3 regions of the Pseudoalteromonas sp. A3 genome follow, and region 2 is predicted to be linked to each of the others. Evidence: predicted binding sites of a transcription regulator. Region 2 holds the regulator's gene; each other region holds the start of a gene.
What was found. Region 2 encodes MetJ, which represses methionine synthesis genes. Its sites were predicted from a motif close to TAGACGTCTAGACGTCTA; they were not measured.
Positions count from the first base shown of each region.

Region 1: metK (methionine adenosyltransferase) is a predicted target of MetJ. The motif match lies at 3,472-3,489, and genes of this name have one in related genera.
Region 3: OIZ54_RS06690 (methylenetetrahydrofolate reductase) is a predicted target of MetJ. The motif match lies at 4,575-4,592, and genes of this name have one in related genera.

Region 1 is NZ_JAPCKL010000003.1:96,500-103,983, forward strand. It holds gene OIZ54_RS06510 (NRAMP family divalent metal transporter) at 1-45, opposite strand, end outside; gene hpf (ribosome hibernation-promoting factor, HPF/YfiA family) at 188-544, opposite strand; gene OIZ54_RS06520 (pyrimidine/purine nucleoside phosphorylase) at 723-1,037, opposite strand; gene tkt (transketolase) at 1,295-3,286, opposite strand; gene metK (methionine adenosyltransferase) at 3,591-4,742, shown strand; gene OIZ54_RS06535 (hypothetical protein) at 5,051-5,593, shown strand; gene OIZ54_RS06540 (5-formyltetrahydrofolate cyclo-ligase) at 5,613-6,209, shown strand; gene rpiA (ribose-5-phosphate isomerase RpiA) at 6,247-6,900, shown strand; gene serA (phosphoglycerate dehydrogenase) at 6,910-7,484, shown strand, end outside.
Region 2 is NZ_JAPCKL010000003.1:553,707-561,190, forward strand. It holds gene metL (bifunctional aspartate kinase/homoserine dehydrogenase II) at 1-1,644, opposite strand, end outside; gene metB (cystathionine gamma-synthase) at 1,651-2,898, opposite strand; gene metJ (met regulon transcriptional regulator MetJ) at 3,167-3,487, shown strand; gene OIZ54_RS08555 (malic enzyme-like NAD(P)-binding protein) at 3,549-4,790, opposite strand; gene rpmE (50S ribosomal protein L31) at 5,311-5,526, opposite strand; gene priA (primosomal protein N') at 5,759-7,484, shown strand, end outside.
Region 3 is NZ_JAPCKL010000003.1:135,749-143,232, forward strand. It holds gene OIZ54_RS06670 (diguanylate cyclase) at 1-388, opposite strand, end outside; gene OIZ54_RS06675 (hypothetical protein) at 686-1,093, shown strand; gene OIZ54_RS06680 (helix-turn-helix transcriptional regulator) at 1,095-1,409, shown strand; gene OIZ54_RS06685 (M16 family metallopeptidase) at 1,497-4,376, opposite strand; gene OIZ54_RS06690 (methylenetetrahydrofolate reductase) at 4,636-5,592, shown strand; gene OIZ54_RS06695 (sensor domain-containing diguanylate cyclase) at 5,670-6,647, opposite strand; gene OIZ54_RS06700 (DEAD/DEAH box helicase) at 6,703-7,484, opposite strand, start outside.

The DNA.
Region 1 (7,484 bases), 460 kb from region 2:
TAGTGCGCCCAATCGAGATTTCCAAGAGGTGTGTGTTTGCTGCATTAATTTCTCAAATTATGTGTGTCATTCGCTCTGGTTATTAATTTTCATAATTAATAACACCGAAGGCTGCATAACTTACCTAAATTAAAGGCAATAAAAAAGAGCCGTAAGGCTCTTTTTTATAGTACTTTGGGACTAAATCTTATTTTAGTTCCATCTCTTGGATGATTTCGTGCGCTATTTCTGGCGTTGTGCTTACAGGCTTTTCGTGTAAATTTGCTTTTATTTGCCCTTTTCGATGTTTTAGTGCTGCATCGAGTTTTTTAGCTGCGCTTGCAATCGCCGGGTACATAACTTCGTTTTCCCCTTTTACCGATATACGCGCACCTTCGTAATTTGTGCTAATTTCTGCTTGGATTTTGTGATGCTCTTTAGACAATATAATGTCGAGTGCGATAAGTGATGGAAAGTGGCTCTCGATTTTTGAAAACTTTTCGTTGATATGCTCTCTAATAGAGTTAGTAACGTCTACATGGTGACCAGAAAGATTAATTTTCATAGGGTATCCTTTTATTTGTTACCTCATAAATAGTATTGGGGGCTATTTAGATTAACACAAGGAAAAAGCACTGATTTTTGAAATTAATTTGTTACTTAAACTGATTTAAATTATAAGTTGTGCAAGGTTTATGCAAAGCCCATAAAATATGGGCTTTCAGACGTCTAGCCTTTAGCGTTTAGTCTGTGTACGAACAGCAATAGTCAGCAAAATCACTCACTTTTACTTTAAAGCTCACATTGGCATCAACGTTAAATGATTCGCCCGCGATAAATGTTTTCCACTGCGTTTCGCCCGGTAATAAAATGTCCCATTGGCCGCCTAACAGCTCCATGAGTTCTTTTTTGCTTGTATCAAATACAAATTCGCCTGGTTGCATAAAACCTAGCGTTTTGGTTGTGCCATCGTTAAATACCACGGTACGGCTTGATACTTTACCGTCAAAATACACGTTCGCTTTTTTAATTACGCTTACATTTTCAAACTGAGACATCCTCACTCCTGTTGTATTATTTTATTTAATCGGCCACCACCTTGCCTGATAGGTCATAGCCTTGCAAGAAAAGCGCTGTGAAAATTACTCATCTGAAATTAAAGCTCAAAAGGCTTTAAGCTAAAAAAGTACTACGTATTACAAGCAGTGTGATTCAAGTATCTTAAGGCTACTACGCCACTTTATAACTCAGTTAGCAAACAAAAAAGCCCGCCCTGTTTTAGACAGGGCGGGCTTTTAAATATTAAAGTTAACGGTTAAAACAACGCGTTTGCTTTATTTACAATGTTCTCTACTGTAAAGCCAAAGTACTCAAACAGCTCACCAGCAGGTGCCGACTCACCAAAGGTAGTCATACCTACTACTGCACCGTTTAGGCCAACGTACTTGTACCAGTAATCAGCAATACCAGCTTCTACTGCTACGCGGCGTGTAACGGCTGCCGGTAGTACGCTTTCTTTGTACTGTGCGCTTTGCTCTTCAAATACATCAGTACATGGCATAGATACAACACGTACCTTTTTACCTTGGCTGCGTAGCTCTGTTGCAGAGTCTTGTGCTAGCTGCACCTCAGAACCTGTAGCAATAATAATTAGCTCTGGCTCGCCGTCACAGCTAAGGATGTAACCACCCTTTTTAACATCTGCTAATTGCTGAGCGTCACGCGCTTGTTGCTCAAGGCCTTGGCGAGTAAAGATAAGTGATGTAGGACCGTCTTTACGCTCAATAGCTTGTTGCCATGCAATTGCCGACTCAACTTGGTCACACGGGCGCCAGTTGTATAAGTTTGGCGTTAAACGCATGCTAGCAATTTGCTCTACCGGTTGGTGAGTTGGACCGTCTTCACCTAGGCCGATTGAATCGTGCGTGTATACAAAAATGCTTGGTTGCTTCATTAGCGCAGCCATACGTACCGCATTTTTTGCGTATTCAACAAACATTAAGAACGTTGCACCGTAAGGAATAAAGCCTTTATGAAGGGCAATACCATTCATAATTGCCGACATACCAAACTCACGTACACCGTAGTAAACGTAGTTACCGCTTGCATCGTCTGCAGTTAGCCCTTTAGAGCCATCCCAAATTGTTAAGTTTGATCCAGCTAAATCGGCTGAGCCACCCATGAATTCTGGTAATAACGGACCAAATGCATTTAATGCATTTTGTGACGCTTTACGAGATGCAGGGTTTGCAGGGTTTGCTTGTAGTTGCTCTATGTACGCTTGAGATTTTTCAGCCCAATCGCCTGGAAGTTCGTTATTAATACGGCGCTTATATTCAGCTGCAAGCTCTGGGAATGCCTTTGCGTATGCTGCAAATTTTTCGTCCCAGCTAGATTCAAGCTGTTGACCTTTTTCTTTGCTATCCCACTGTGCGTAAATATCATCAGGGATTTCAAATGCACCGCCAGACCAGCCTAAAAATTCGCGAGACGCTGTAATTTCGTCATCACCTAATGGCGCGCCGTGACAATCGTGGCTACCAGATTTATTAGGTGAACCGTAACCAATCACTGTTTTACAACAAATTAGTGATGGTTTGTCGGTAACACTTTGAGCCTCTGCTATTGCAGCACTAACAGCATCGCTGTCGTGGCCATCAACGTCACTTATTACATGCCAGCCGTACGCTTTAAAGCGTGCTGGTGTATCGTCGCTAAACCAACCTTCAACTTCACCATCGATTGAAATACCGTTGTCATCCCAAAAAGCCACTAACTTGCCAAGGCCTAATGTGCCAGCAAGTGAACATGCTTCATGAGAAATACCTTCCATTAAACAACCATCACCCATAAATGCATACGTGTAGTGATCAACAATGTCGTGGCCTTCACGGTTAAATTGTGCAGCAAGCGCTTTTTCAGCAATCGCCATACCTACCGCGTTTGTGATCCCCTGACCTAGTGGACCCGTAGTAGTTTCAATTCCCGGTGCATAACCGTACTCAGGGTGGCCTGGCGTTTTAGAATGCATTTGACGGAAGTTTTTAATTTCATCAAGTGGTAAGTCGTAACCAGTTAGGTGCAATAGAGAATAGATAAGCATTGAACCGTGGCCATTTGAAAGAATAAATCTGTCACGGTCAGCCCACTCTGGATTAGTTGGATTATGCTTTAGATAATCGCGCCATAATACTTCTGCGATATCGGCCATGCCCATAGGGGCTCCAGGGTGGCCAGATTTGGCCTTTTGTACTGCGTCCATTGACAAGACGCGAATAGCATTTGCAAGTTCTTTGCGAGATGGCATGAATTCTCCTACCTTTATGTGTATTTGCGCGGGTACTTATGTGTTCGTTAATACCCTTAAGTAACTTAAGAGCTGTTATAGCAACCATTCTTACTTAATGTGGGTGCAGTGTGCAATTAAAAACCCCATAAAAATGGGCTATTATGAATATTTTTTAAGACCAAAAAGTTATTACTCATTTTATTTAGACGTCTAGGCGTAAAAACACTATGCAAGGTGTTTTGTTTTAGATAAAATACGCCCCTTAATTTTTTAGCGCTAATACCGACGTTTGTGAAGCGCAATATTTGTGAGCAGAAATACAATGGCAAAACATTTATTTACTTCTGAATCTGTTTCTGAAGGTCATCCGGATAAAATCGCCGATCAAATCTCTGATGCGGTACTTGATGCTATCCTAGAGCAAGACTCTCATGCCCGTGTTGCGTGCGAAACTTACGTAAAAACCGGTATGGTTATGGTTGGTGGTGAAATTACCACTAGCGCATGGGTTGATATTGAAGAAATTACACGTAAAACAGTACGTGAAATTGGCTACACGCATTCAGACATGGGTTTCGATGCAGACTCGTGTGCAATTTTAAACACAATTGGTAAGCAGTCTCCTGATATTAACCAAGGTGTTGACCGTACTAGCCCAGAAGAACAAGGTGCTGGCGACCAAGGCTTAATGTTTGGTTATGCATGTAACGAAACAGAAGTACTGATGCCTGCGCCAATTACTTACTCACACCGTTTAGTACAGCGCCAAGCGCAAGTACGTAAAAGCGGCGAGCTTAACTGGTTACGCCCAGATGCAAAATCTCAAGTAACTTTTGCATACGAAAACGGCAAGCCAGTAGGTATTGATGCAGTTGTGCTTTCTACTCAGCACGCTGAAGAAATTTCGCAAAATGACTTAGTAGAAGCCGTGATGGAAACCATCATTAAGCCGGTACTTCCTGCAGAGCTTATTACTAGCGCGACTAAATTTTTCATTAACCCAACGGGTCGCTTTGTAATTGGCGGACCTATGGGCGACTGTGGTTTAACAGGTCGTAAAATCATCGTAGATACATACGGTGGTATGGCACGTCACGGTGGTGGTGCTTTCTCAGGTAAAGATCCATCAAAAGTTGACCGCTCAGCTGCATACGCTGCACGTTACGTTGCTAAAAACGTAGTTGCGGCTGGCCTTGCTGATAAATGTGAATTACAAGTATCTTACGCAATTGGTGTAGCCGAGCCTACCTCTATCAGCGTTGAAACCTTTGGTACAAGCAAGCTTGAAGAAGGTCGTTTAATTGAGCTTATTCGTGAGCACTTTGACCTACGCCCTTACGGCTTAATTCAAATGCTTGATTTAGAGCGCCCAATTTACCAACCAACAGCGGCATACGGTCACTTTGGTCGTGACGAATTCCCATGGGAACGTACAGATAAAGCAGACGCACTTCGCGCAGCTGCTGGCCTATAAGCCAAAATGCATTAAATAATAAACGGCCCTTTTAAGGGCCGTTTTTATATCTAAAGCAAAGGCTAATTATGCGCTTTATATCAATTGCATTAATTTAGTTGTTTATCGTAGCACCCAAAAAATAGTGCAATAACAAAGGAATTTACGGCGTACAGTTATTTTATATAAATAATTTTAACGCAGTCAGTGCGCTCTTTAATACGCTAAACTAATCGTGTTTTGAATTAAATTGGTATTAGCTAGCCCTCGAATTTCGTACGGTTTTAGGTATATACTCTTTGCATAATAAAAGCTTAAGGGATAAGTAAATGGCCAATAATTTTCGCGTTATGTTTGTAGGGCTCGCCGAGGGCACTGAGGCTAAAACGGCCTGCGTTAATTTAGCAAGTAAACTAAAAACGTCTGAAGATAAAGTAACTCAGTTTTTTAATGGCAAAGCACTCTTTGCACCTAGCAATAAAGACAAAGCCTTAAAGCAGGCCAAATTACTGGCAAGCCTAGGCATTAAAAGTAAGTTACAAGCCACAGGTGAGCTACCCACTCAAAGCCCTAGCGCAGCTAGTCAGCGTGATGAACGGATTTTTGATGCCCTTGATTACATAACGAGCAGCCTGATCCGCCTAGAAGAAAAACTAGAAGAGCTAGAACAAAGGCTTCCAACCAATGAGCTAAAAAGCCCTACAGACGAAAGCGATGAGTGGCAAGAAGATGATCTAATGCTTGACGAGCAGCTCGATGAACCTGTTAAAACGCGTAGCAATACTTTGCTATATTCACTGATTGCCACCGCCGTTTTACTACTTATTGTGCTTGCTGTTTACTTAGCTTTTCCTGATTTAGTGTCTATTTAATCAAAGGTGCGTAATTACAATGAGCAATAAACGTACACACATACGCCAATCTATTCGCCAATTACGCAATAATCTATCAAAAAAGCAGCAAGAAAAAGCCGCTGCACAGCTAAAGTTGAATTTTACTCAACAGCTAAACAGCGATAAAACAGCCTCAAAAAAACATATAGCCATTTACTTTAGCAACGATGGAGAATTAGATACATCATTGTTAATTAATGAGTTATGGCAACGAGACCATACCCTTTACTTACCCGTTATACACCCATTTAATGGGGCTACTTTGCTGTTTCAACGCTATGAAAAAAACTCACCCATGAGGGCAAATCGCTATGGTATCTTGGAGCCTAAGCTGAACTGCTCTCAAATATGCCCATTAACTGATTTAGATTACTTACTGATGCCACTTGTAGCATTTGATAATCAAGGTAACAGATTAGGAATGGGGGGTGGATTTTACGATAAAACACTGGCGCAATTACACGCTTACAATTGGCAAAAACCGCAACTTATAGGCTTAGCACACAGCTGCCAAAAAGTAGATGCACTGCCAATTGAATCGTGGGATGTTCCACTTAAAACCATTATTACTCCCGATAAAATTTATCACTGGTAATAAACACCCACTACACATTTGAAATATGAGCATAACAATGACGCAAGACGAATTAAAAAAAGCAGCTGCGTGGGCTGCACTCGAGTTTGTAAAAGAAAACACCATTGTTGGTGTGGGGACAGGCTCTACCGTAAATCATTTTATTGATGCCCTAGGCACAGTAAAAGACACCATGACGGGTGCGGTATCTAGCTCTGAGGCTTCAACAGCGCGTTTACACGCGTTAGGTATTGAAGTGTTTGAGCTAAACGATGTAGATGCTCTTGATGTATACGTAGACGGCGCAGATGAGATTAATGCCCAAAACGAAATGATCAAAGGCGGCGGCGCAGCACTTACCCGCGAAAAAATAGTCGCAGCCGTTGCAAAACAATTTGTTTGTATTGTTGATGACACAAAATTAGTAGATACATTGGGCGATTTTCCGCTTCCGGTAGAAGTTATACCCATGGCACGCAGCTACGTAGCGCGTGAATTATTAAAACTTGGTGGCGACCCTGTGTACCGCCAAGGCGTAGTAACCGATAACGGTAACGTTATTTTAGATGTACACAATTTAAGTATTAGTAATGCCAAACAACTTGAAACACAAATTAATTCAATTGTTGGCGTAGTTACCAACGGCCTATTTGCGATGCGCGGCGCTGATAAAGTGATTATCGGCACTAAAAATGGGCCACAAATTAAATAGGATGAGGTTATGAGTAAGGTATCGTTAGCAAAAGACAAAATTAAAATTCTCTTGCTTGAAGGTGTTCACCAAAGCGCAGTAGAAACGCTTAAACGTAATGGTTACAGCAACATCGACTACGTAAAAACATCGCTACCTGAGGACGAACTTAAAGAGCGTATTAAAGATGTACACTTTGTAGGGCTTCGTTCTCGTACTCATATTAACCAAGCAGTTTTAGACTCAGCTGAAAAGCTAGTAGCCATTGGTTGTTTTTGTATTGGTACTAACCAAGTTGACTTAAACTCAGCTCGCGAGCGCGGTATTGCGGTATTTAATGCACCGTTTTCAAACACTCGTTCAGTGGCTGAACTTGTACTTGGCGAAATACTATTACTATTACGTGGTATTCCAGAGCGTAATGCAGCAGCGCACCGTGGCGGCTGGTTAAAAACAGCAACCGGCTCGTTTGAAGCGCGTGGTAAAACGCTCGGGATTATTGGTTACGGCCACATAGGTACACAGCTTGGTATTATGGCTGAAAACATAGGTATGAACGTAGAGTATTACGACATTGAAGATAAGCTCTCTTTAGGTAATGCAAC
Region 2 (7,484 bases):
ATTAGATGCAGCAGTGCCCGCATACTTGTTAGCACTTATTAAATGGCAGTCTCGCTCTACAAAGTCGGTGTATAATTGGCTAAATTGCTCGCTTGCCGTTATATCAACAACAACTTTGTGCTCGTAATCAAGTTCGTTTAATGCACTTAATAAATCCGCCTGCTCATAAGCAACGGCATTATGCTGCCATTGTTTTTTCCACTGTCCGAGTGTAATACCCGAGGCATTAAATAGCATATGTTGCGAGCGAATTAAGCCAACTAGCTTAATACTATAATCGCCCGACAAACGCTTAAATTGAGCATCTAGCTGGCTTAAAAATTCATCGCCTACATTACCTAAGCCAGCCACAACCAGAGCAACTTCTTGGCCTTTATTAATTAATTTTTCGTGCAATAAACTAAGTACATCGCTTTCTATTAACTGATCAGTTAACAGCAATGTATAGCCTGTATCTTGATGAATAAAACGAGGGTGAATACTTTGCTGATTTAAAACCTCAGCCGCTAATGTACTTAGTGTGTAAACATCTTGCGTAGGCGCAACCACCGCGCAGCCATTTAAATTAGACTCGCTTATATTTGCTCGCCCAGCAAAATAACTCACTACTTGATGCGTTGCACCCGCGGGCACAACTAAGTATGTATCGCCGTTGTGTATAAAATGATGAAGGCTGTGCTGAATAAGCTGGCTAACATGCGCCACTTCTCCCGCGTTAAGGCCTTCAACGAGCAGTAAATCAACGTTTTGTAATGTAGTAATAAAACGTTTTTGCTTAGCTTTGCCTTGTTTTACAATATCGGTAGGAGCAGTTTGCACATCAAAACTACTACGTACAGCCAGTTTAATATTACTGTTTTTTAAAGGCGAAAGCGTTTTAGCATGTAACACAGGGTTACCCAATCGAGCTAATAAGTTAGCTTGTTCACGGCACACCTTGTTGTACTTAATCGCCTTTTCAACTTTACGTGGGTCGGCACTAAAGACCCCTGGCGTATCAGTCCAAATACATACATTTTGTGCGTCGCAATAATTGGCCAATAAGGTGGCGCTGTAATCACTGCCATTGCGCCCAAGCGTAACTGTTTTACCATCAGCACTTGCTGCGATAAACCCTGTTACTACGTTAATTTTACTTGCATCAATAACTTGGCTGCATTGCTGTTTGTTTTGCGCATGCAAAAGCTCCCCGCTTGTTACACTAAACAGCGCTCTAGCATCATGAGCACACGCTTGAATGTTTAATTGCGTTAAATAGGCTGCTAATAATCGCGCAGACCACAGCTCACCATGCGCCAGTAAGGCCGCCTCTTGTAACTGCTGCTTGCTGGCTTGCTCCGCTACATCACTTAGCTCTTGCGCTAACACAGCTAAAGCCGTGTGTTTAGCATCGGCTTGTAATAACTCTTCAATTAATGCTGTTTGGTGATTACTCAATTGCAGCAAAATATCAGCCACAGCTTGCTTATCTTGTTGTTGATAACTTTGCCACAGAGAAACCAATGTATCGGTGGTTTTACCCGCAGCAGATACAACCACGCAATCGCCAGGCTGTGTGTGGCCAATAATTATTTTTGCCACACTTTGATAGCGCTCGCCCGAGCTTAAGCTCGAGCCGCCAAATTTATGTACACTTTTTACCATACTCAATCACCACAAAGCTGGATGAGCAGCCTGCTGCTTTACATCACCATTGGCATTGCCCGCAGCTTTACCAACACGCCCTACATTTTTATTTTGCCCAGGTTTAACTAGGTTAAATACACGTTCAAAATCAGCCAGTAGGTCTTCTACATCTTCAATACCGACCGAAATACGAATTAGCGTATCGCCCACACCCGCCTCTAAACGTGCTTGAGCTTCCATACCTGCGTGAGTCATGGTCGCAGGATGACAAATTAAACTCTCAACCCCACCTAACGATTCTGCTAAGCTAAATTCTATAAGGCTTGTTAAAAACGCCGCAGCATCATCCACATCGCCTTTAATATCAAAACTAACCATACCGCCAAACCCAAGCTGTTGGGCTTTAGCAAGTGCATGTTGAGGATGCGATTCAAGGCCTGGGTAGTAAACTTGGCTAACATACTCAGAGCTTTCTAGGTATTTAGCAATTGCCAGGGCATTTTCTTGGTGCTGTTTTAAACGCACATTTAAAGTACGTAAACCACGTAACGTTAAATAGCTATCAAATGGTGCGCCGGTAATACCAATGTTATTGGCCCACCAAGCAAGCTCATCACCAAGCTCTTGTGTAGCAGCAACAACTGCACCGCCTACAACATCAGAATGGCCGTTTATATATTTAGTGGTTGAGTGCACAACAATATCTACGCCAAACTTAATTGGGTTTTGTAATGCCGGTGATAAAAAGGTGTTATCGGCGGCCACTAATGCACCGCACTGTTTTGCTATATCCGTCACGGCTTTAATATCCGTTAGGCGCAGCACAGGGTTACTTGGTGTTTCTATCCAAATTAATTTAGGTTTAATGGTTAAAATTTGTTCTAGGCTTTCTGGTTTAGTTAAATCAAGCACTTTAAGTTTAAGCAAGCCGCGCTTTTCTAACGACGTAAATAAACGGTAGCTGCCGCCATAACAATCGTGAGGAATAACCAATGTATCATTGTTATTTAATAACTGTGTGGCTAAGTGCACTGCTGCCATGCCCGTAGCAGTAATAATTCCGCGTGCGCCACCTTCAAGCTCTGCTAGAGTGTCAGCTAAAATATCGCGATTAGGATTACCACTGCGTCCATAGTCGTATGCGCGCTTAGTATCAAAATCGGCAAACGAATAAGTCGTCGATAAATAAATTGGCGGTACAACGGCGCCATGATGTTTATCGGCATCAACCCCATTTCGTACAGCAATGGTTGCTTTGTTTTTTTCGCTCATATTCGTCACCTGATTAATTTGGATGTTTAGACGTCTAAAAGAGTAAGTTATCCATTATAATAAGTCAAAGCTTTTAAAGCTCTAGATGGCTAAAAATAACAGATGTGTAAAGCTTCAATGAGGCTGTATTTACTATTACAGCCAGCTTATTAAGATAGATTGCTATCTATTATTTGACTATCTTTTTTAAAACGATAGAATTTCACGCATATTTACACGCTTTTTACGCCGTGTGAGAAATTAATAATCTGAGGCAACGATACATCTTATGGCTAAATGGAATGGTGAGTATATTCACCCATACGCAGAACACGGGAAAAAATCAGAGCAAGTTAAAAAGATCACCGTTTCGATCCCGCTAAATGTATTAAAAGTATTAACTGATGAGCGTACACGTCGTCAAATAAACAACCTGCGTCATGCAACAAACAGCGAGTTACTATGCGAAGCGTTTTTGCATGCCTTTACAGGCCAGCCATTACCTAATGATGATGACCTACGTAAAGATAACGCAGAAAAAGTACCTGAAGAAGTTAAAAAAATAATGCAAGAAATGGGTTTAGAAGTGCCTATTTTAGACGAAGAATAAAACGTCTTTTTAAACAAAAAAACCTCAGCATGCTGAGGTTTTTTTGTTTCCGCGCTATATATTACGCCATATAATTTTCCGGTAAGTCAATTTGTGCCACGCCCGACTCAACAGCAGCAATAGCAACCGCCTTGGCTATACGTGGTAATAAACGCGGGTCCATCGGTTTAGGAATAATGTAATCAGCACCAAATTCGAGCTTTTCTACACCCGCTGCTTTTAATACTTGCTCAGGCACTGGCTCTTTAGCAATACTACGAATAGCTTCGACAGCGGCTATTTTCATTTCATCGTTAATTGCGCTTGCACGTACATCAAGTGCACCACGGAAAATAAACGGGAAACATAAAACATTATTAACTTGGTTAGGGAAATCAGAACGCCCCGTTGCCATAATTAAGTCTTTACGTGCACTGTGCGCAAGCTCAGGTGCAATTTCAGGATCTGGATTTGAACATGCAAACACCACTGGCTTATCGGCCATTAGTTTTAGATCTTCAGGTGCAAGTAAGTTAGGACCCGATACACCTACAAACACATCAGCATCAGCAATTACATCTTGTAGAGTACGTTTATCTGTATTGTTAGCAAAAAGCTGTTTGTATTCGTTTAAGTCATCGCGGCGAGTATGAATAACCCCTTTGCGGTCTAGCATATAAATATGTTCGCGCAGTGCACCACACTTAATTAACAGCTCCATACAAGCAACCGCTGCAGCGCCTGCACCTAAACATACAATAATGGCATCTTCTATTGATTTGCCCTGCACTTCTAAGGCGTTAAGCATACCTGCTGCAGTTACAATAGCGGTACCGTGTTGGTCATCATGAAAAACCGGAATACTGCAACGCTCAATAAGTGCTTTTTCAATTTCAAAACACTCTGGCGCTTTAATATCTTCTAAGTTAATACCACCAAACGTGTCGGCAATATTAGCCACTGTATTTATAAAGTCTTCGGTAGTGCGATGCTTAACTTCAATATCAATAGAATCTAGGCCAGCAAAACGTTTAAATAAAAGCGCCTTACCTTCCATAACAGGTTTAGAGGCTAATGGCCCTAAATTACCCAAACCTAAAATTGCCGTACCATTACTGATCACCGCAACCATATTACCTTTACCGGTATATTTATATGCATTGGCTGGGTCTGCTGCAATTTCGCGCACAGGCTCTGCAACACCAGGGCTGTATGCTAATGCTAAGTCTTGCACCGTTTCGGCTGGTTTTGTTAGCTCAATGCTGATTTTGCCTGGAACGGGGTGAGAGTGGTAGTGTAATGCTTGTTCACGAAAATCTGACATAACGCGATGGTATCCTGCAATTTAAGTTAAGTGAGAGGGAGTATGGGGCTAAGATACTCTTATTATTTTTAAATTCCAAGCAATATCAGGTCTATCCTGTTATATGCTATATCCGTTAATTTTAAGTGATTTATCAGCAACTTCGCTAAAAGTTATCAATATTAAACAAATAAAAATTCATTCAAAAAGTGCTTTTTGAGGTTCATTTTGCCCTGCCAATATTTTTCTAAAATAGCAGAATATTAAAATAGTAAAATGCACCAATATGGCGCGTTTATCACCGTTAAAAACAAATATCGCCACGATAAGCACTTTTAGCAGCTTGGTTAAAAATTAACGTATAAAAAATATAGAGAAGAATTGTGAGTTTGTCTGCAAAGGTTTATGCATATTCAGAATAAGAACAGGAAATAGTTATGCACACGTAGTACGGCAACAATCGGTAATTTTTTAGTAAAAATGATGAATTTTAGGCACAAAAAAAGCACCCGAAGGTGCTTTTTTTACTAAACAGCAATAATTACTTCTTGCTGCTAAGTGCACCGAAGCGCTTGTTGAAGCGATCAACACGGCCGCCAGTGTCTAAAATCTTTTGCTTACCAGTGTAAAACGGGTGACACGCAGAACATACGTCTAGGTGAATGTCTTTACAAAGAGTAGAACGAGTTTCGAATTTGTTTCCGCATGAACATGTTGCAGAAATTGCTTCGTACTTAGGGTGAATACCTTCTTTCATAGGAACCTCTAGTTAAGGCCGCATCGCTCTCCAAACCCGAAGTCTGGCACCATACGTCGTTAAAACAAATTTATAGGCCGCGGATTTTATCCAACTAGCTTGCCCCGCACAAGCTTTAATTACGCTTTTTGCCAAAAAAGTAACCAACCAGCGCTACCGCATCCATTTCTATGTAGGTTTTTAGCCTTATTTTTAGTACATTAAGCTATTACCCTTTATCACATGAGTTGTTATGCGTTTTGTTGAAGTTGCTATTAAAGTTCCGTTACCACGCACCTTTGATTATAAAATAGATGAACAACTCATCTCGCCCTCGGCGCCTATTATGCCAGGGATGCGTGTTTTAGTGCCTTTTGGCAATCAAAAGAAAGTAGCGGTTGTTCTTGCTCTTAAAACGCATACCGACGTGCCCGATAACAAAATTAAAGCGGTTACTGAGGTTATTGACCAAACCCCTATTTTATCATCACAGCATTTAGAACTGCTTAGCTTTACTGCACGCTATTATTGCTATCCGCTCGGCGAAACCATACACATTGCGCTGCCAGGTGCGCTTCGCCAAGGTGAAAACCCAGATAAAACCAGCATTAACATGATTAGCCTTACCGAAAAAGGCGCAAAGGTTCCATCATTAAAAGCGAAAACTCAGCTAAATTTATTAAAGCAACTCGCGCAATCGGGTAAGTCGTCGATAACCGAGCTAAAAGCGCTCGGCTTTAGTAAAAAAACAATAGATGCCTTAATAGATAAAGAGCTTATAACCCAAAGCATTGAGCATGATAATCAATGGCAAAGCGTTGCGCCCACAGTCGGCACCAAGCCAGTACTAAATAAAGAGCAAGCCGTAGCGTGCACTACAATAAATCAAAGTGTTGGCTTTAAGAGCTTTTTATTAGAAGGTGTGACAGGCAGTGGTAAAACCGAAGTGTATTTACAATGCCTAGAAGAAGTCCTTAAACGTGGCGAGCAAGCCTTAGTGCTGGTGCCTGAAATAGGCTTAACGCCACAAACTGTTAACCGATTTCGTCGTCGCTTTCCCGATACGCCAATTATGCTATGGCACTCTGCCCTAACCGATAACGAACGCTTGCAAACATGGCGTTTTTGCGAAAAAGGCAGCTGCGCAATTGTAATAGGTACCCGTTCGAGTATTTTTCTACCTTTTTTAAAATTAGGAATGATAGTGGTTGATGAAGAGCATGACTCTTCATTTAAACAGCAAGATACCTTACGCTACCACGCACGCGATTTAGCCGCTTATCGGGCATTTCAGCACAAAATACCGCTTATTTTAGGCAGTGCCACCCCTGCGCTCGAAACACTGCACAAAGCTATAAACAACAAATACCAACTTTTAAGCCTTACAGAGCGCGCACAAACTGCAACCGATAATCAGTTTATGTTGCTCGATATGAAAGGCCAGCCCGACCAAGCCGGTATTGCACACGCAAGCCTTGCCACTATGCGCCAACATTTAAACCGTGGTAAGCAAGTTATGGTGTTTTTAAATCGTCGTGGCTTTTCTCCTACGCTAATTTGTCACGAATGCGGTTGGCTGAGTGAGTGCAATCGCTGCAGCACCAGCGCAACCTTTCATAAAGCCATTGGCCAAATGATTTGCCACCACTGTGGTGAGCAACACCCAGTACCTCACCAGTGTCCTGATTGCGGTAGCACACAAATTTTTCCTAACGGTAAAGGCACCGAACAAATTGAAGAATTTTTATCGAGTGAATTCCCCGATACACCCGTAACCCGCATCGACCGCGATTCAACCCGCCGTAAAGGGAGCCTAGAAAAAGCCTTAGAGGAGATAAACCAAGGCGGGGCGCGTATTTTAGTGGGCACACAAATGTTGGCTAAAGGTCATCATTTTGCCGATGTTAGCTTAGTGCTTATATTAGATGTAGATAGCGGCTTGTACTCGTGCGATTTTAGAGCCACAGAGCATTTAGCCC
Region 3 (7,484 bases), 420 kb from region 2:
GTTTACGCTCGGTAATATTTTGATGGCTAATAGCGTAATACGCTTTATCGGTATGGCTAAACGACACTACTCGCATCATAAACCAACGTTTTTCATCTTCACTATGACATGGATATTCTAAATAAAAGTCGTCATTAGCCCCCGAAATAACTGATTTAATGCCGTTAAATGCCTTTAAACCAAAGCTATCTCCTTTTTGCGCAGCTTTTTCACACTCTGCTAAGTAATTTTGCTGCTCCCACATATCACAGCAGGCACAATCGTTTTGCTCACCAAAGCTTTGCCAACTTCGGTTTATATAGACTATGTCGCCGTTAGAATTAATAACCACTACTTGGTCGGGCGTGGTATCTAGTACCAACTTAAAAAACGCTTTATCGTCAATCACGAGCTTTCCATTTTAGCTTTGTTGTTAATCAGTATAATCAATAACAATTTTTTAACACAATATTGTTACTTTACTTCACGTTAGTTGCATAATTTATCAATGTGAAGTAATACTCCGTATGACAGCTAAGTAGTCTATAAAAAATATAAAAAATTTTACTTTTACATTAAAAATCAGATACTAAAGTAGCATGACAGGGTTACTGTCATATGCCAAACTAGCTACTGGCATACTACTGACGGCGTAAAAAATAAAAACAAACGCTAAATTAGCATCATCAACTCAACAAGGATAACGATGATGAAAAACGATATATTGAATACAAAAAAGCTTGGTTATAAATTTTACTTTCAAGATGGCGACAATCAAATAGCCTGTTTTGGAAGCTACTTTACGGGTAAAGAAGAAGTGTTTGTAAACGATGACCTATTCAGTAAAAAACGAAATATCTACTGTGCAAGCACACACTCTTTTGCTTTTGAGGGCTCACAGTACCAAGTAAAATTTGACATGCTTAATATACTTACGGGGCGTCTGGAGTGCACTCTTTATAAAAATAGCAGTGTGATAGCCAAACAAGTTCAAAGTAGTCTTTCAGACGATCCTAAAAAGGCAGCATTTTTTCTTGCTGGCTGTACATTAGGTGGGGCGGTGTTTGGCTATACAACGGCAACTATTGTTGAACTATTTGTAGGGAAGCTTTAACGTGCAATTAAATCCTACAACAGTTAAATCGCTTAGAAATAAGTTAGATTGGACGCAGCAACAGCTCGCAGATGCCTGCGATGTAAGTTTGCGGACCATTCAACGGGTCGAAAAAGAAGGCGCCGCTTCTAAAGAAACCACTATGGCGCTTTGCGCGGTACTTGAAGTACGCCAAGGCGAGCTAATTAAACTTGATGAGCCTATAAATAATGACGTTAAAAGTACGCCAACTAAAAGCTTTTTAGCGGGAGTGGTTATTAGTTCCTTAATAAGCTTTGCTCTAGGCGCAGGCTCAGTGCTTTTAGCGACTAACTAATATTACGCTTTAATAGCATTAATTAAATAAAAATGCCCCAGGCTATAAGCACTGGGGCATTTTTTATATGTTATAAAAAGAGATTAATTACTGAAACACTTTTTCAACAGCCATTACTTCAATGTTGTTAGCTGGAATAGCTAATTTATAATCGGCAATGACTTTATCCTCAGCAACAAGCGCTGCTGGTTTTTCTGTGTTGTAAACCATAGGCGATGTTTGCTCTGACACTAAACGTTTTTTCATGTCTTCGCCGCCACCGGTAATAAACACGTACTGTACGTTATCTGTTTGCAGATTATCTTTAATCACGCGATTAACATCAGCAAGCGTTAGCTTTTCAAGTTTACTTGTCACGTATTTTACAAACGACTCTGTGTTATAAAATTCGCTATCAAGTGCATAACCTAATTGGCGGTTTTGACTTGCGACAAGCTGCGGTACGTAGTTAATTAAAAAGTTACGTGTTGCTTCAAAGTCTTTTTCGGTTAAGCCATTTTTAATAAGCTTATCCAGCTCAAACAACGCGGTACGTGTTGCAAAGTGTGCATCGTTATTAGAGCGCAGCGGGCGTAACCAAATTTGGAATATTTGCTCAGAACGTCCTAAGTTTGCATCAGGCTTAGTTTGAAACATGCCACGTGGGAAGTACTCAATGTAAGCGTAATCGCCGTAGTTCATACCACGTGTTTGACGAATTCGCTCATACAGGTATGAGTTAGAACTACGGTGCTCACCAAAGTACGAACGCACCAGCCAAAGGGCTGTCCAATCTTCACTACTGCGAATAGTATCAATTGGGAAACCAAACGATACCGCAGTAGATTGCGCCGACTTTTCTACAATCGTGGCATGGTGGCCTTTAAGCTCTGGTGCATCAGGAATACTTAAACGGCTTTGCTCGCCTTTAGGTAAGGTTGCTAAGTCGCTCATGATTTCTGCTTTAAGCGCTTTTGGCACAGCGCCAATTAAGCCCAGTGTTAGTTTAGATTGGGTAAGCTCTGTGTTGTAAAAGGCTTTTACATCATCAAGCGTTAGTGCTTCTAAATCCGAAATATCACCGTAATTGTAGCTTTCGTATGGGTGGCCTTTGTAAAGTGCGCTGTAAAGCACTTCTTTACCTAGCTCTTCATCGTTAGAGGCTTTTAAGCCCGATTTAATACCGTCGATCATTTCTTTTTTAAGGCGCTTAAAGTCATCGTCTCTAAAGCCTGGGTTAAGTAACTGATCGCTTACAAGCGCATACCATGTGGCAGCGTTATCTTTATGAATACGCCCTTGGAATGACAGCATTTCTTTATCTATTTGATAACCAAAGCTGCCAGCAAGCGGATAAAGCGCTTTTTGTATGTCTTTGTAACTCGTACTTTGCGAGCCGCCTTGAGCAAGCATAGCGGCTGTGAGCGCAGCAACCCCTTTTTTACCTTGCGGGTCTGCAGCAGCCCCTGTATTGAATAAAAAGTTTACATCAATCAGCGGCGAGCTATTCGTTTTATCAAGCACTTTAAATACGGGTGCCTCTGGCGCTTTATCACGCTTAGCGACTAATGCGTTTAAGCTTGTTTCTTGTTCAAAGCCTGGCGCTTTATCAAGTGCCGACATAGTTACAGTAGTACGCGCGTCATCTACAAAATACTTATTAGCCACGGCTTTAATATCTTGTGCTGTGATGTTGTCGGCCGATTTATAAAGCTGGTTGATAACCTCTGGGTCGCGCTCAAAATGCATATAACTTGCAAGGGTTGATGCAATCGCTTGTGATGAATCTAAGCCGTTAATAAAGCTGTATTTAAGGTTAGACTTTAAATCACTTAGTTTTTGCTCATCAACAAGTTCGGTACGTGCTTTTGCATAAGTGCGGTTAATTGCATCACGTGCTTTTGCTAAATCATCTTCGTTTTCTACTTTTACAAATACATGCAGTAAGCCAGGATCTTTTGTCTCTGGATTGTAGGTAAACATTTGACTCGCTATTTGTTTATCAACAACTAGCTCTTGGTATAAATCGGAGTTATTAGAAAAATAAAGCTGTGAGATTAAATCAAGTGCGGCTCTGTCCTTTTTAGCAGGCTCCCATGCAGCCCCTTTGTAAGATACAAGCAACCAATGACCAGGCAAACCTTCGTTTTTCTCATGTACATATTTAGGCACTTGTTGTGCAGGCTCGGCTTTTATATCAGCAACGTAATCGCCTTTTTTCCAGCCACCCCAATGTTTTTTAACCATAGCCATTGTAGCTTGTGGGTCAACATCGCCCACAATCACTAGCGATACATATTCAGGCTTATAAAACTTATCAAAAAATTCTTTACCGTAAGCCATTTGATCTGGCATGGCTTCTATATCTTCAAAAAAGCCCATGGTGGTATGTTTATAAGTGTGCGTATCAAACGCTTCTTCGCGTACTGCGCTCAATAACTTACGAATTGGGCTGGCGTTATTTTTTAAATATTCCCCTTTAACCGTTAGCGCTTCGGTTCTAAATTGCTCTTCGGTGTAGGTTAAGTTTTGAAAAATATCGGCTTCAATTTCAAGTACTTTATCAAGGTGCTGCTTTGAAAAGTTTAAATGGTAGTTTGTGTAATCGTTAGTGGTGTAAGCACGGTTATCGACCCCTGCATTTTTAAATATGGCAGTGTATTCGTCTTGCGGAAATTTTTTAGAGCCTTTAAACATCATGTGCTCAAAAAAGTGAGCAAAACCGGTTTTACCTGCTTTTACTTCATTACGTGAGCCAACCGATACCGGAATTTGCAGCGAGACGACATCGGGGTAATCGGTTTTAACAACCATTACACGTAAGCCGTTATCAAGCTCTTCGATTAAGTACTCTTGCGAAAATACACGTTCGTCAGCTTTTGTTGTTTGCTGTTGTTGTGCCGTTTGGGTGTTTTCGCTTTGCTGTGTTGCGCAGCCTGTTAGTGCCAGCGATACCGCTAAGCTTGTTGCTAGTAATTTAAATTTCATTGTTGTCCCTTTTTAAATTGAGCAAATTTGTTATTAGGTTTAATGCTAACTCGCTTAGATTATGCCCCAAAGCCACTAAATATAAGAGCCCATCGGCTATTTATAATGTAAACAACTGTGTCAATTCCCTATTTTAAAAACATTTAAGTATGAAAAAAACTCAAGTTGATTGAAAAACTTTCATTAAATAAATCTATCTAGACGTCTAAATGGCTGTTATATTGAATTACATACATTGGACTAAGCTGGAATGAGGATTATGGCTTTATCACTACAAGAAAAAATAGAAGACACCAATCAAGGTGTTTATCTTATTGGTACTACTCCACCTAAAATTGGTACTGATAAAGCACAGCTAAAAATCATTGCAGAAAAACTACTTGCTCGCTTACACGAAATTGAATACGACGGCGTGATAATTTACGACATTCAAGATGAAAGTAGCCGTACAGATAAAGCACGCCCATTTCCGTTTAAACAAACTGTAGACCCACGTGAATACAGCCACTTACTACGTAATTTATCTGCTCCAGATGTCATTACTTACAAAAGTGTGGCACAACGTGGTGTAGAGGAGTTTAAAGGCTGGTTGGATGAAACTAAAAACGACTACGATTTAAAAAATGTCGTTTTAGTGGGTAGCCCCTCATCGGTAGGTGATATAAAACTAAGCTTGCCCGATGCCTATAAAACGCTTGCAGAGCAAAGTGATGACTTCTTTTTAGGGGGCGTTACCATTGCTGAGCGACATTCAAGTAAGCGAAATGAGCACGAGCGCCTTATAGAAAAAACAGCACAAGGTTGTCAGTTTTTTATATCGCAAGCGGTTTACGACGCGCAAGCAACTATAGAGCTAATCACAAGTTACGCGCGTACCTGTAAAGCACAAGGTATTACACCAAAACGGATTATTTTAACGTTTACTCCATGCGGTGGCGATAAAACCTTAGAGTTTATGCAATGGTTGGGTATCTCAGTGCCAGAGGCCACTAAATGGCGCATGCTTGATGCAGACAATACCTTAAGTGAATCTGTACGTATTTGCCGAGAAAATCTCGACCTAATACTCAAAAGTTGTGCGCACCTAGATGTGCCACTGGGCTTAAATATTGAAAGCTTAACAAACCGTAAAGAAGAAATTGACGCATCAATAAACTTATACCGTTTATTAAAAGCCATTATGGAATTAAACCTAGCCGAAAAACAAATCGCTTAAAGCCTAATTATCCCCGTTTATAGCAAGCCTAATGGCTTGCTTTTTTGTTGCTATGTTTAAGTGTATTACTTTTATTATTATGCTTTTTTAGCCAATTTGTACGCTTGTTTATTTTTATACATTTGGTGATCGGCCAAATTTAATAACGTATCAAAAGGTTGCTTTTGTTTATTAGTAAAACTTTCGCCTATGCTAAGTGTCAGCGCGCATACGTTGTTTTCTAATAGTGCGTTTGTATACTCAATTTTTATTTTATCAATAATATGGCTAAGCTTACTTCTATCACTAATTTGCATCACTGCTACAAATTCATCGCCACCTAAACGCCCTACTATATCAGCCTCTCTTAAATGTGTTTTTAAGGTATTTGCTAAGAGGATTAACGCTTGATCGCCTATTTCATGGCCATAAGTGTCGTTTAGTTTTTTAAAGTCGTTTATATCAATAAACAAGCAACACACATCAAAACCTAAACGCAGCGCTAAATTAAGTTTGTGTTGGGCAAGTAAGCTAAGTGCACGGCGATTATAAATATTGGTAAGCGGGTCGAGCATGGCTATTTCGCGCATTTGCTCAAAGCTATAAATAAGGGCTAAATCGTCTTCAATTAAATCACGAAGCTGCTCTATTAGCTCAAAATATTCATCGGTATAACTGGTTTTTTTTGAATCTTTTAAACACAAGGTGCCAAATACTTCACCTTCAGGCCAGTGAATTGGCAAGCCAAGGTAGGATTCAACGCCATCTTCAATAACCTCGGGCATGGTATTCCACTGCGTATCGCTGCGGGTATCGCTAACATACAAAGTGTTGTTGTTTTCGGCTACATATTTACAAAATAAGGGAGTTTCGGGAGGGAGTATAGGGTTGGTTTCAAAGTGTGAGCCACCTTCATTAGCTCTAATAACTACACGATAACCTTTACTAGTAGCTTGCACTATATAACCAGAGGGGGCCGAAAAAAGCCCCGTAATAAGATCAATGGTTTTTTGCCATTTATGTAATGATATTTGGCCATCGACACCAGAAAACGCCCATTGATCTGTTTCAAACATAACTATACCTCAGCTATTTAGTGGCCTTAGTATAGCCAAATAAATATGTTTAAGGCTACTTTCTGCGGCGTTTACTTGGTGCTCTTTGCCCGGTAATGCGCTTTTTATCGCGATCTTTACGCGCTTTGTTGGTGTTTTTACGGTTATCTTTAGGGGGCTTGTTTAAATCTGGCTCGTAACCTTCTAGCCATTGTGGTGCTAAACGGGTATCCAGTAGTACTTCAATTTCTTCCAGTAACCACTGCTCGTCAATACTTACCAGCGACATGGCAAGGCCTTGCTCGCCAGCGCGCCCCGTACGGCCAATTCGGTGTACGTAATCTTCTGCTATGTAAGGTAGCTCAAAGTTTATTACGTATTTAAGCGCTGGAATATCTAAACCGCGGGCAGCTACATCGGTAGCAACTAAAACCCGCGTTGTGCCTTCTTTAAAGTTTTGTAATGCACGGTCGCGTGCACCTTGAGATTTATCGCCATGGATAGACTCAGTTTTTAAGCCGTCTTTACACATTTCTTTGGCAAGTTTATCGGCCATTTGTTTTGTGCGTGTAAATATAAGTACTTGGCGCCAATTTTTCATGCCAATCATGTGTGATACAAGCTCACGCTTTCGCTCTTCATCGACTGCGTAAATAACTTGTTCAACCTCTACAGCAGCAGAGTTGCGTTTATCAACTTCAATTAGCTCGGGATTTTTAAGTAATTTTTTACTCAGCTCAAACACGCTGTCATCGAATGTGGCTGAGAACAATAAGGTTTGGCGATCGCCTGGAATGTGGCGCAAAATACGTTTTATTTCATCAATAAAGCCCATATCCAGCATACGGTCGGCTTCAT